DNA from 4 places in the Shewanella sp. SM71 genome. Region 3 is predicted to be linked to each of the others. Evidence: predicted binding sites of a transcription regulator. Region 3 holds the regulator's gene; each other region holds the start of a gene.
The links. Region 3 encodes MetJ, which represses methionine synthesis genes. Its sites were predicted from a motif close to TAGACGTCTAGACGTCTA; they were not measured.
Positions count from the first base shown of each region.

Region 1: metE (5-methyltetrahydropteroyltriglutamate--homocysteine S-methyltransferase) is a predicted target of MetJ. The motif match lies at 1,513-1,530, and genes of this name have one in related genera.
Region 2: serA (phosphoglycerate dehydrogenase) is a predicted target of MetJ. The motif match lies at 1,361-1,378, and genes of this name have one in related genera.
Region 4: metH (methionine synthase) is a predicted target of MetJ. The motif match lies at 1,458-1,475, and genes of this name have one in related genera.

Region 1 covers NZ_JAKKRW010000002.1:64,878-68,048, forward strand. Annotated here, with positions in the region: gene L5L97_RS02755 (HDOD domain-containing protein) at 1-454, shown strand, start outside; gene L5L97_RS02760 (LysR family transcriptional regulator) at 535-1,440, opposite strand; gene metE (5-methyltetrahydropteroyltriglutamate--homocysteine S-methyltransferase) at 1,640-3,171, shown strand, end outside.
Region 2 covers NZ_JAKKRW010000018.1:87,377-90,547, reverse strand. Annotated here, with positions in the region: gene serA (phosphoglycerate dehydrogenase) at 43-1,272, opposite strand; gene L5L97_RS17085 (DUF2238 domain-containing protein) at 1,427-2,035, shown strand; gene L5L97_RS17080 (helix-turn-helix transcriptional regulator) at 2,430-3,095, shown strand.
Region 3 covers NZ_JAKKRW010000031.1:12,640-15,810, forward strand. Annotated here, with positions in the region: gene nrfD (NrfD/PsrC family molybdoenzyme membrane anchor subunit) at 1-36, shown strand, start outside; gene L5L97_RS21795 (sulfite exporter TauE/SafE family protein) at 143-886, opposite strand; gene metJ (met regulon transcriptional regulator MetJ) at 1,021-1,335, opposite strand; gene metB (cystathionine gamma-synthase) at 1,548-2,711, shown strand; gene L5L97_RS21810 (bifunctional aspartate kinase/homoserine dehydrogenase II) at 2,723-3,171, shown strand, end outside.
Region 4 covers NZ_JAKKRW010000025.1:58,838-62,008, forward strand. Annotated here, with positions in the region: gene metH (methionine synthase) at 1-1,333, opposite strand, end outside; gene L5L97_RS20050 (histidine phosphatase family protein) at 1,603-2,328, shown strand; cobalamin riboswitch at 2,550-2,750, shown strand; gene L5L97_RS20055 (ABC transporter ATP-binding protein) at 2,850-3,171, shown strand, end outside.

The DNA.
Region 1 (3,171 bases), on a different contig from region 3:
TCGCTACGCCTTTACGTTCTATTTAAAAGAACGCCTCGATGAACTGCCACAGCCCTATAAAAAGTTGGTCCAAGGTTATTGGAAGCTGACTGAAGATATTGCAACGGATGCGGTAGATAGCTTAGCGGATATGGAAGGTGTGGAGGTTGATGCTGACGAAGTACAAACCTTAGCTCTGTTCAGTGTGTTCGGCCAAATTATCGCACTGACCGCATTTGCCTATTTAAATGCTAATGCCGAACAGTCATTTCCTTTAAGTGTGATTAAGTCATTGATTGATAATCAACAACAGACCTTAACCATCGAAGCGTTCGAGGCGTTAGATCTCGATCAGGATCTGCGTCAAGAATTTATGATCGCCCATAATTTGCGTCAGACCCGTAATCCTAATTCATCAGGGTTGATACTGCGCCGTGTCTTGTCTATGCGTGGATTGTTGATGAATCCGCTGTAATTTGTCGATGCTATGAAATAGTCATTTGACTCAATAAAAAAGCCTGCATTCGCAGGCTTTTTTAGTCAATTTCACCCGCATTAATTCGTCTTCTGCTGGCGGGATAAACCTTCCCTCGCCACCAGTTGTAACCAATTTTGGATCAATGCAGAGTTAGCACTGTGGCGGCGATAGGCACCAAATAGCGGTCGTTTCAGACCTTCTTGGCCGAGTTTTACCGTAGCGAGACTCAGTCCATGTCCTTCATTAATCGACCAGCTTGGCAGTGCGGCTATGCCGTCTTTACAGGCGATGCGTTGCAATAACATCATTGTTAAATCACAGGTTTTTTGCTCGCCCGCCTCTATGCCCGCAGGCTCTAAAAAGTGGCGATAAATGTCTAAACGCGTCAACGGCACTGGATAACTGATAATAGGCAAGTGTGCTAATTGCTTAGGGGTGACATAGGCTTCTTTCGCTAAAGGATGATCCTTAGCAACCACTAACTTCACTTCAAAATCAAACAAATGCTGGTAGGCGAGTGAATGCCCAGGCACAGGATCTGAGGTTAATACAATATCCAGTTCACCCATTTCTAAGGCATTGAGCGAGTCGAACAGATGACGGCTCGACAAGTCTAACTCGGCTGCCGGATGATCTTGCCTAAATTGCTCCATTACAGGCATTAACCAGCGAAAACAGCTATGGCACTCAATGCCGACACGCAACTGATTGGTTTCGGTTTCCAGCCCATTCTTCAAATCTGTCTCGGTTTCTAACACCTTAGGCAAAATTTCTTCGGCCAGATGCAGCAGGCGTGCACCTTCTTGGGTGAATGACAGTGGCTTACTCTTACGCACAAAAATGGGCGAGTTAATCCTTTGCTCCAGCTCCTTAATCTGGTGGGAGAGGGCGGATTGAGTGACAAAACGTTTTTTGGCTGCGCCCGCCAAACTGCCGCTTTCTTTCAGGGCCATTAAGGTTCGCAGGTGTCTTAGTTCGATCATGTTCACTCCAAGTGAATTTCGCTCATGTTGTGCTTGAAATCAATTCGGTTGCTGGAATAGAGACTAACACAATAAACTTCTAGACGTCCAGACGCCCATTGTTATTTATCAGGCTGAAGTGCTGAAAAGTGCCAAGAGAAAACAATCTGGTGGGTGTAAGTGCCGAATATGGCTTATCTCAAATAAAGGAAGATAGAGTATGCAATTAAATAGTCTTGGGTTTCCCCGTATTGGGCGTCGTCGTGAATTGAAATTTGCCTTAGAAAAATACTGGCGTGGTGAGAGCACTCAGGCACAATTACGTGAAGTGGCGAGTGAACTTCGCCGCACCCATTGGCAGTGGCAAGCTGCTGCTGGCATTGAGCAAGTTCCCGTAGGTGATTTTGCCTTTTATGATCAAGTGCTGACCTTAAGCGCGACTTTAAATGCCATTCCTGATCGTCATCGTGGTGAAGGGGCAATCGATCTCGATACTTTATTCCGTGTTGCCCGCGGCAGAGCGCCAACGGGCCAAGATGCGCCAGCCTCTGAAATGACCAAGTATTTCAATACTAACTATCACTATCTGGTACCTGAGCTCAGCCAAAACCAAGAGTTTTCGATTGCCTATGAGCAGTTCTTTGATGAAGTTAGCGAAGCGCAGTCCTTAGGTTATAAAGCAAAACCTGTGCTACTCGGCCCTGTTAGCTACTTGTTCCTTGCTAAAACCGTGGGCCAAGAGTTTGATAAGTTAAGCTTATTACCCAATTTATTAGCTGCTTATGCTGACATTTTGGTGCGTTTTGCTGCTCTGGGAGTGCAATGGGTACAGCTCGATGAGCCCATTCTCGCATTGGAATTGGATGGCGAATGGCAAGCGGCGATGACTGAGGCGTATCAAGCCCTCAGCACTGCGAAGGTGAAGATCCTTCTTACCAGTTATTACGGCGGTATCGCACACCATCAAGCGCTGGTATCGGCCTTGCCGGTCGCGGGGTTGCATGTCGATTTAGTCACAGCGCCGGATCAATTGGCAGTCTTTGCCCATGCGCTTGGTCGAGATCAAATTTTGTCGGTGGGTGTGGTCAATGGTCGCAACGTGTGGGCGGCAGAGGCGGATTTGATTGCCGAACGCATAGGCGCGGTTGCCCGTGATCTCGGAGATCGCTTGTGGATCGGTACTTCTTGCTCACTCCTGCACAGCCCTGTGGATTTAGATGTGGAAGCCACGCTTGAGCCCGCGCTGCGTCAACAACTCGCGTTTGCGAAGCAAAAATTACTTGAACTGGCCAATGTGCGCCAATTGCTACTGGCACCTGAATCTATCGCGGCAAAAGAGATTGTGCAAACCAGTTTGGCGCGCCGCGAGGCGAAAGCGCAGGCTGCCGACAGTCAAGTGATTGCCCGCGTTGCCGCGTTGACATCTGCCGATTATGAGCGCGTCAGTGATTTCACCGTACGCCAAGCAGTGCAGCAGCAGAAATACCGTTTACCTCTGTTGCCGACCACCACCATTGGCTCCTTCCCACAAACACCTGCAATCCGTGGACTACGCAGTCGTTGGCGCAAGGGCGATCTGAGTGATGCACAATATACAGAGCAATTACAACAAGTCACCCGCGATACTATCGACCGCCAGCTTAAACTCGGTATCGATGTGCTGGTTCATGGTGAGGCCGAGCGCAACGATATGGTGGAATACTTTGGTGAGCAGCTTGCGGGCGTTGGCTTTACCAAAAATGGTTGGGTGCA
Region 2 (3,171 bases), on a different contig from region 3:
TGTGCTTTAGTCGATAGGCTTAAAGCGAGTGGAGTTTAAAGTTTAAAACAGCACGCGAGTACGCAATGTACCTTCAATGGCTTTGAGTTCAACTAAGGCTTCTTCCGCTTGAGTTGTGTCTACTTCCATCACGACATAACCAATTTCTGCGGTGGTCTGCAAATATTGGGCGGCGATGTTGATGCCTTTTTCCGAGAAGGCTTGGTTGATCTTGATCAACACACCCGGACGGTTTTGGTGAATATGCAGCAAGCGCGAGGTGCCTTTATGCGTTGGTAATGACACTTCAGGGAAGTTAACCGCAGAAACGGTTGAGCCGTTGTCTGAGTATTTAGCGAGCTTACCCGCGACTTCGATACCAATGTTTTCTTGGGCTTCGGCCGTGCTACCGCCGACGTGCGGCGTGAGGAGAACATTGTCTAAACCGCGTAGAGGACTGATAAATTCATCGTCATTCGATTGTGGTTCAACGGGGAATACATCGATTGCTGCACCTGCGAGGTGACGTTCTTTTAACGCAACGGTTAAAGCTTCAATATCGACTACAGTACCGCGTGATGCGTTGATAAAGATGCTGCCCTTTTTCATTGCTGCAAACTCGGCAGCGCCTATCATGTCTTTTGTTTGTGGAGTTTCAGGGACATGTAAGCTTACTACATCAGCTTGTGCTAATAGGAGTTCCAACGAATGGACTTGTTGTGCGTTACCTAGTGGCAGTTTGTCTTCGATATCGAAGAACACGACGCGCATACCTAAGGTTTCCGCCAGAATGCCAAGTTGAGTACCAATATGGCCGTAACCAATCACACCTAAGGTTTTACCACGCACTTCATAGCTGCCCGCTGCGGTTTTCATCCAGCCGCCACGGTGAGCGATAGCGTTGCGTTCAGGGATACCCCGCATCAACATAATGATTTCGCCAATCACGAGTTCTGCAACACTGCGAGTGTTTGAGAAGGGAGCGTTAAATACTGGGATACCAAGGGATTCGGCGGTGGCAAGGTCAACTTGGTTGGTTCCAATACAGAAACATCCTATCGCGATTAACTTCTCGGCACGTTTCAGCACCTCTGCAGTTAATTGGGTACGCGAACGAAGTCCCACAAAATGCGCATCTTTAATGGACTCAAGTAAGGCTTCATCGCTTAAGGAAGCTTTGTGGTATTCGATATTAGTGTATCCCGCACGTTCAAATACATCGACCGCAGATTGGTGGACGCCTTCCAACAGCAGGATCTTGATCTTATCCTTGTCCAGCGAATGTTTCGCCATGATATGGGTACCCTCTAATTAATAGAAATGTTTCTTATGATATGCTCACAACCTTCACCCACCAAAGTAGCACTTTTTTTGCTCAGTGTGGAGGGCTAGATGGCTAAAGTTAATATTCTAAATTTAGAACAATATCGCATAAGAGGAAGAAACATTGAATAACAAAATCGCATGGTGCGGTATTTACCTCTCAGTTTTGGTGTGGTCGGCGATAAAACCCGCAGATCCTTTCACGTGGTGGCTCGAAGCCTTGCCTGCATTGATTGCTGTACCGATTTTATTCTTTACTCGCAAACGTTTTCCACTGACACCTTTAGTATATTTTCTCGTCTTAATACACTGCTGTGTGTTGTTTGTAGGTGCTCATTATACTTACGCTGAAGTGCCGTTATTCGACACGATTGCCGATTGGATGGGTTCAGAACGTAATAATTACGATAAAGTGGGTCATTTTGCGCAAGGTTTTATCCCAGCCATGCTCGCCCGTGAAATTATGTTGCGTAATCAAGCTGTTAAACCTGGGGCTTGGTGTGCGTTTCTTGCCACTTGTTTTGTACTCGCTTTTTCGGCGTTTTATGAACTGATCGAATGGTGGGTTGCCGTGGCAACTGGCGAAGGGGCTGAAGCCTTTTTAGGGACTCAAGGCTATGTATGGGATACCCAATCTGACATGTTTCTTGCCCTCATTGGTGCTATTGTCGCGTTAGCTTTACTGTCTCGTTTTCAAGATAAACAAATCGCGAGACTCAAGCAGAGGATTTAGCGGCTAAAAGTGGGTGATGCTCTCTGTTTGAGTTGTAAGACTTTCTTCCCTGAAATATATGGTGTGAGTGTGATGACATTGAGTTGTCATACTTTAGTGTTGTTATTGTGTTTTCTTTGTGTTGCAACTTTGGATTGATAACGTCATAGTTGGAAAGTATTAGGTGCTGGGCGTTGGCCAAGTAAAACGGTATTTTTGACTGTTATTCCATTTTATTGTGGTGAGTTAGTCGAACCTACTAGCATTAAACAGGGAATAGTACATTTGGGTGATGTTTTTCAATCGTTAACTAGTCAGAATTAACTAGGTTAATGGAATGTTGAAAAATCTAACTAAAAAGACGAGTCAAACATACCATTTTGCAATAGAGAATACTTTTCAGGGAGGAGAGTCATTGAGCACAATTAATGAATTGGTTTTTTTACACCAAATGGCCGCGCCATGTCATTTAGCGTTACTCGCTGAATCCATAGGTTTGAAAACGCGTATAGTAAAGCATGCGGCAGAACTGGATTTAGACAAGAGTCGCCGTAGTTTTTATCTGATCACCCAAAAAGGTTCAGCATTAGATAACAAAGGGATACCTCTGTTAGCTTCGCGATTAGTGTCACATTTTCCTGTGGCGTTGTATCAAGTTGAGCGAGACTCCTTAGACCAAGAATCTGCAATGTTACTCGGCATTCGAGGCATTTTATTTGCCGATCAACGTATGGATCTGATGTTAACGGGTTTACGTAAAATGGTGGCAGAGGAACTTTGGTACGATAGAACTTTGCTAAGCAAAATGTTTCGCCGTGTCGTACAAAAGTTAGAAGGTAATAATGAAATGCCCTCTGATACTGTGGCTATGCTGCAGATGCTGACATCCCGTGAACGCACTATCATTCAATTCGTATCGAGTGGTGCGAGGAATAAAGAAATCGCTCATAGGTTATGTATCAGCGAACATACAGTGAAGGCGCATATTTCTTCTATTTTCCGCAAGACACAGTCTCGTAATCGGGTTGAGCTTTTACGTTGGGCGCAAACCTATCAAACTCACTTTGAGCTGTGCAGTTAGTCAGTTAAAGATATTGGTCGTTAGCTTTTCGCTGTGAGTGGTTAATGTTAATGTTAATGATTACTAGCATATCAAC
Region 3 (3,171 bases):
TTTATTGTGTACGCAGGGCAAAGCTATTTAAGCTGAGTGTAATCTAGCTTTACATATTGATAGATAAAGAAAAAGCACTGGCAATGTCAGTGCTTTTTTATTGTTTGAATCTTGAGAAGGTTTGCCAGTACAAGCAGGACGCTTATTGGGGTAATAACTCAATAACCGACTTCACCGTTAGCACTAAGGCGCTGATACTGCACAGGACTAACGTCGCCATCTTTGTCTTCTCTTTATCGACACGGCCCACTAATCGTCCTGCGACTAAGTAACCTAAAATCACTGAGGGGAGCAGCATCAACGACAGCCACAGATGTTTTAATTCTAATAAGCCAGTGATCGCTAAAATGATCAATGCAATCATGGAGCTAAAAATGAAGAAGGCCGACAGGGCAGCACGAAACTGCGAGGCATCTTTGCCTGCCAACAAAATCGCCATCGGCGGGCCACCAATCGCGGCGATATTGCCGAAGATCCCTGAAACCACGCCCGCACCGAAGAGGGTTTTCTTATTCACTGGCAGGCTGAATTTATACAGGCTGAGGATCACCGCGATAGTCACAATGGCGGCGATGGATAAACCCAGTATGGGTTGAGGCGCAAACAGTAATAAACTCGCGCCGATAAAACCGCCGGGCACGCGACCTAGGAGCGCATATTGCAAGCCATTGAATTCTAAGTGACCGCGTTCACGCACTAAGGTCAGCAGGGCGATGGAGAAACCCATAGCAATAACAGGCGCAGGTACAAGTTGTGGATCGACGATATACAGCAAAGGACTGGCGACAACCGCAAGCCCAAACCCAATCAGACTTTGGGTTAAGGCGCCCAGAAACACGACCAGCGAGGCTAAGGCGAGTGTCTGTGGATCTATCATAGAAAACATAGGATTTCCTATATCCCAAACCAACTCAAGATGGTGAAATTTAAAGTTTGAAGTCGCTTGGGTATAAACAAAAAGGGATCGTTAACGATCCCTATTGATGAGCACTGTGATATGACTTTGAAAGCGACGAGTCGCTATTCCATGTCTTCCCACTCGATTCCCATTTGATCCATCAACAACTTGGCTTCGGCGGGAATGCTGTCTGGGTTATCTTTTGACAGATCTTCATCGTTGGGCAATGGCTGGCCAGTGTAGGCGTGCAAAAATGCCTCACACAACAGCTCGCTGTTGGTGGCGTGACGCAAATTATTGACCTGACGACGAGTACGTTCGTCCGTGAGGACCTTAAGCACTTTGAGCGGAATAGACACAGTAATTTTTTTTACTTGTTCATTCTTCTTGCCATGTTCAGCATAGGGGCTGATGTATTCCCCATTCCATTCAGTCATTGACTCACCTGTTATAACGCTAAATTCGGGGCAGATTTTAAACCCTTACAAAGAACAGTCAAATTATTGCTACTATTTCTTTGTGATTGCAAACAGATTTCTTTATGTTCAGACGTCTAAACGTCTTCACGCCTATTGACGATGGCGTTGGGCTTAGGTACATTTAGACGTCCAGACATCTCTATCAGTCTACCGAATTTAGGAGTCCACCCATGGCAGAGCGTCAATTAGCCACACTGGCAGTGCGTCAGGGTATCGAAAGCGATACTCAATATGGCGCAGTTGTGCCACCGATTTATTTGTCGACTAATTACGCCTTCGATGGTCATAAAAATCCCCGCGAATTCGATTACAGTCGTTCAGGCAACCCAACGCGCTGCATTTTAGGCGAAGCATTAGCCCAATTAGAAAAGGGCGCCACTGGCATAGTGACGTGCACTGGCATGGCGGCCATCACCTTAGTGACGACTTTGCTCGGCGCCGATGACCTATTAGTTGTGCCCCATGATTGCTATGGTGGTTCCTACCGTTTATTTACCAACTTGGCGAAGAAAGGCCAGTTTAAGCTCATTGTGGTCGACCAAACCGACAGCCAAGCGTTAGCCGCCTCCATTGCGCAGAATCCTAAGATGGTGTGGCTCGAAACCCCATCGAACCCGTTATTGCGTGTGGTAGATATCGAAGCCATTGCTAAGGCGAGCCATGAGGTCGGCGCGCTGGTGGTGGTCGATAACACCTTTTTATCGCCGATATTGCAACAACCCCTATTGTTAGGCGCGGATATCGTTATCCACTCCACCACTAAATATATCAATGGCCACAGCGATGTGGTCGGCGGCGCAGTGGTCGCCAAAGACGCGCAAATCGGCGAAAGCTTACATTGGTGGTCGAACACTCTAGGCTTAACGGGGTCAGCCTTTGACAGTTATCTGACCCTGCGCGGCCTGCGTACCTTAGCGGTGCGTATTCGCGAGCATCAAGCCAATGCCCAGCGTATTATTGAGGTATTAACGCAAAGCCCTGTGGTGAGTAAAGTCTATTACCCAGGGCTTGCGGATCACCCAGGCCACGCCATTGCGGCCAAGCAACAACAGGGCTTTGGCGCTATGCTGAGTTTTGAACTAAAAGGCGGCGAGGCCGAAGTGGTGGCCTTTTTAGGTGCACTCAGCTTATTTAGCGTGGCGGAAAGTTTAGGTGGCGTCGAAAGTTTAGTGGCCGTGCCCGCAACTATGACCCACAGAGCCATGGAGCCGCAGGCGCGCTTCGAGGCTGGTATTAAGGACACCCTATTGCGTCTATCGGTGGGTATTGAAGATGCCGCCGATTTAGTTGCAGATATTCAAGCAGGATTAGCCGCCGTTGCGGCTTGTCAGTAGAGGAATAATAGATGGCACGTTGTCACTTACATAAATTTGGTGGCTCCAGTTTAGCGGATGCCGATTGTTATCGCCGAGTCGCCCATATCCTGTTAACCCACGGTCATAGTGATGATCTCGTGGTGGTCTCTGCAGCGGGTAAAAGCACGAATTTCCTGTATAAATTATTAGCGCTGCGTGATGCGGGTCAGCTATGGCAAGAAGAATTACAAGTGCTGATCAGTTACCAACAGGGATTGATTGAGCAGTTGTTGTCGAATGAACAAGCCCGAGATCTGCGTGAGCGTTTGGCCACTGATAAAGCGCAACTCATCAGCTTGTTGTCTTTAGATGAGCGCAACGAATACCAAATCAACCATGTGGTGAGCTTTGGCGAACGTTGGTCGGCACGTTTAATGGCGGCGCTGCTGCGCGAATCTGGCGTGGCAGCAAGCCATGTGGATGCCTGTTCAATTTTAGT
Region 4 (3,171 bases), on a different contig from region 3:
CGATCATAATAGGTACGCGGCTGATGTCGGGCTCAGAGGCAATCAAGTTTAAAAACTTGTGCATGATCTCGGCGCCATCGAGCATGCCTTCGTCCATGTTGATGTCGATGATTTGCGCGCCGCTTTCGACCTGCTCGCGGGCGACATCGAGCGCTTGCTCAAACTTGCCTTCTTTGATCAACTTTAAAAACTTGGCCGAACCTGTGACGTTGGTGCGCTCACCCACGTTAACGAACAGGGATTGGGCGTCGATAGTCAGTGGTTCCAAACCGGCCAAGCGGCAAGCGACCGGAATGTCTGGCAAAATACGTGGATCGTGACGGCTCACCGCTTCGCGGATCACGCGGATATGTTCAGGCGTACTACCACAACAACCCCCGATAATATTAAGCATGCCTTCGCGCGCCCAATCTTCGATCACGTTCGCCATGTCCTCTGGGGTTTCATCGTAACCGCCAAACTCGTTCGGCAGGCCTGCATTCGGATGCGCCGACACATAACACTCACTGATGCGGGATAATTCTTCCACATAGGGGCGTAATTCTTTTGGCCCAAGTGCACAGTTAAGACCGATAGATAAGGGCTTGATATGGCGAAGGGAATTGTAAAAGGCTTCGGTCGTTTGGCCAGTCAGTGTGCGGCCAGAGGCATCGGTAATGGTGCCCGAAATCATGATCGGCAATCTGTCTTTAGAATGCTTACCGAATAAGTCATCGAATACGGATTCAATCGCAAACAGCGCGGCTTTGGCGTTTAAGGTATCGAATATGGTCTCGACCATAATGATATCCGCGCCGCCCTCAATCAGTGCCTTAGTGGATTCTTTGTAAGCAGTTACTAACTCATCGAAGCTGACGTTGCGATAGCCTGGGTCGTTCACATCAGGGCTAATCGAACACGTACGGTTAGTGGGGCCTAACACACCGGCGACGTAGCGTGGAATGCCTGTGGCAGCAAAGGCTTCATCACAGGCTTCACGGGCGAGTCGCGCGCCGACTAAGTTAATTTCGGCGGACAGCGACTGCATGTCGTAGTCGGCCATGGCGATGGTGGTGGCGTTAAAGGTGTTGGTTTCAATGATGTCGGCACCGGCGTTTAAGTAGTCGGTGTGAATTTGTTTGATGATGTGGGGTTGCGACAAGACCAAGAGGTCGTTGTTACCTTTGACATCCGTATGCCAATCTTTAAAACGTTCGCCGCGATAGTCCTCTTCTTCCAGCTTGTAGCCTTGGATCATAGTGCCCATGGCACCGTCTAAGATCAGAATGCGCTCTGCAAGCTGTTTGCGAATGTCTGCTAATATTTGGCTGGCTTTGGTTGAGGGTATCGTCATAAATAATTACCTTAAATACAGCTAAGTTAAGTCCAAAAATCGGCCATTGTTATGCTAAGTGCATTTTATTGTCGTCTGCCGACATTTTTTGAATACTTGTTCTTAAAAATTTGTTTTGGACATTTAAACGTATAGACGTCCATAATACGCGACTTATGATTGTCAGGGCAAGATGAAAGTCAAAGGCATTAGGAGCGAGAATCGAGAATCAAGAATTTAGGCCCTCGGCTTGAGTTCCTAGCATCTAGTCCCTAACTAAAAAGGCATATATGAAACAAGTTCGATTGTTATTGTTGCGCCACGGTGAGTGTGAAGGCGGCGCTATTTTGCGGGGTCGTGTGGATGTGCCTTTAAGCAAAAAGGGTTGGCAACAAATGTCGGCAGCAGTTGAGTCACAGGCCAGCGTGTGTAGCGCGATTTATAGCTCGACTTCACGCCGTTGCGCCGATTTTGCCCACGCTTTTGCCGCCGAGCTGCATTCGACGGCGGCACTGATATCTGAGTCAAGGCCATTGCAGGCGCAGTGTTTGTCGGGTTTACGGGAAATTGATTTTGGTGATTGGGACGGTTGTCGGCTCGATGAACTGTATCAACAAGAGGGCGAACACTTAGCGGCGTATTGGCAAAACCCTTGGCAAACTCCGCCGCCTAATGGTGAAACTATGGCAAGTTTTGAGTCGCGGGTGAATGGGACGATTGACCAGATACTCGCCGCCGAGTTTGAACGATTGACCCTTGACTCACATAAAATGGGTAATGAAAACAGTGCCGTTAATGAAACCACTGTCAATATGCCAGCCACTCAAGTGTGGGTCGTGACCCACGGCGGGGTGATCCGTCACTTAATGGCGCGTGCCTTAGGGGTTGAACGGGCGGTGGGGTTTTATAGTCAACTCGATTTACCCGTGGCGGCCGTGGTGAGCATTAATGTGCTGCAAGATGAACAGGGTGCCTGCTATTGGCGTTTAGATTGGCCGAGTGGGCGCAGGTGTTGAGGCCTTATTTCACGACCTAGGAGTTATGGTGTAGGCGTGATTGTTTGGCGAGAATAAGCTGACATGAAAATATTCTGATTTAAACAGCATTGCCTAATGGGATAGATGTAGGATAATGCTTTTCCCTGACGTTTGAACGAGATAGCGTATTACATGCGCAATGAGTGATAACGTCGCAGAAATAGGTGTTGGGAATAGACTCTCTTTGTTCGAATCGCTCCGCTGTTTTAATTAATAGTGGCGTTGTTAACAAAGAGCATATCAACCCAAACATAATAGGGAATCGGGGAGCTGCTCGTCAGTCAGCCCGAACTGTGCCCGCAACTGTGAGTAGTTTAAAGAAGCACCTAGATTCTAGATTCTAGAGCCTAGCTCCTTCTTTTCTACAAGTCAGGAGACCTGCCTATTTCTGTTATCGCTGCGTGCAGCCTTAGTTCTCGAGCGGGTGACTCGAGGGAGCAGATGACAATATGCACAACCTTTTTTTATACAGGTTTGGACTCGATAGGAGCGCCGCTTAGGTGAAACTTTCTGCAATCCAAACTAACAGCCCCGTGAATGACACTAACCCATCATTGAGCCCGTCAGTCGCGCTTAATGTGAGCCAGTTGAGCTGGTGTATCGATGGCAAAACCATACTTTCCAATATTAACTTTACGCTGCCAACGGGGCAGATGCTGGGGCTGATTGGCCCTAACGGTGCGGGCAAGTCTAGCTTGCTGCGCTGTTTGTATCGGTTTGTTCGCCAGACTCAGGGCAAAATTACCCTTTTTGATCAAGATATTGAGCGCTTGTCGCCCAAGGCGTTTGCCTGTCGCGTCGCCGTAGTGCAGCAGGATACAC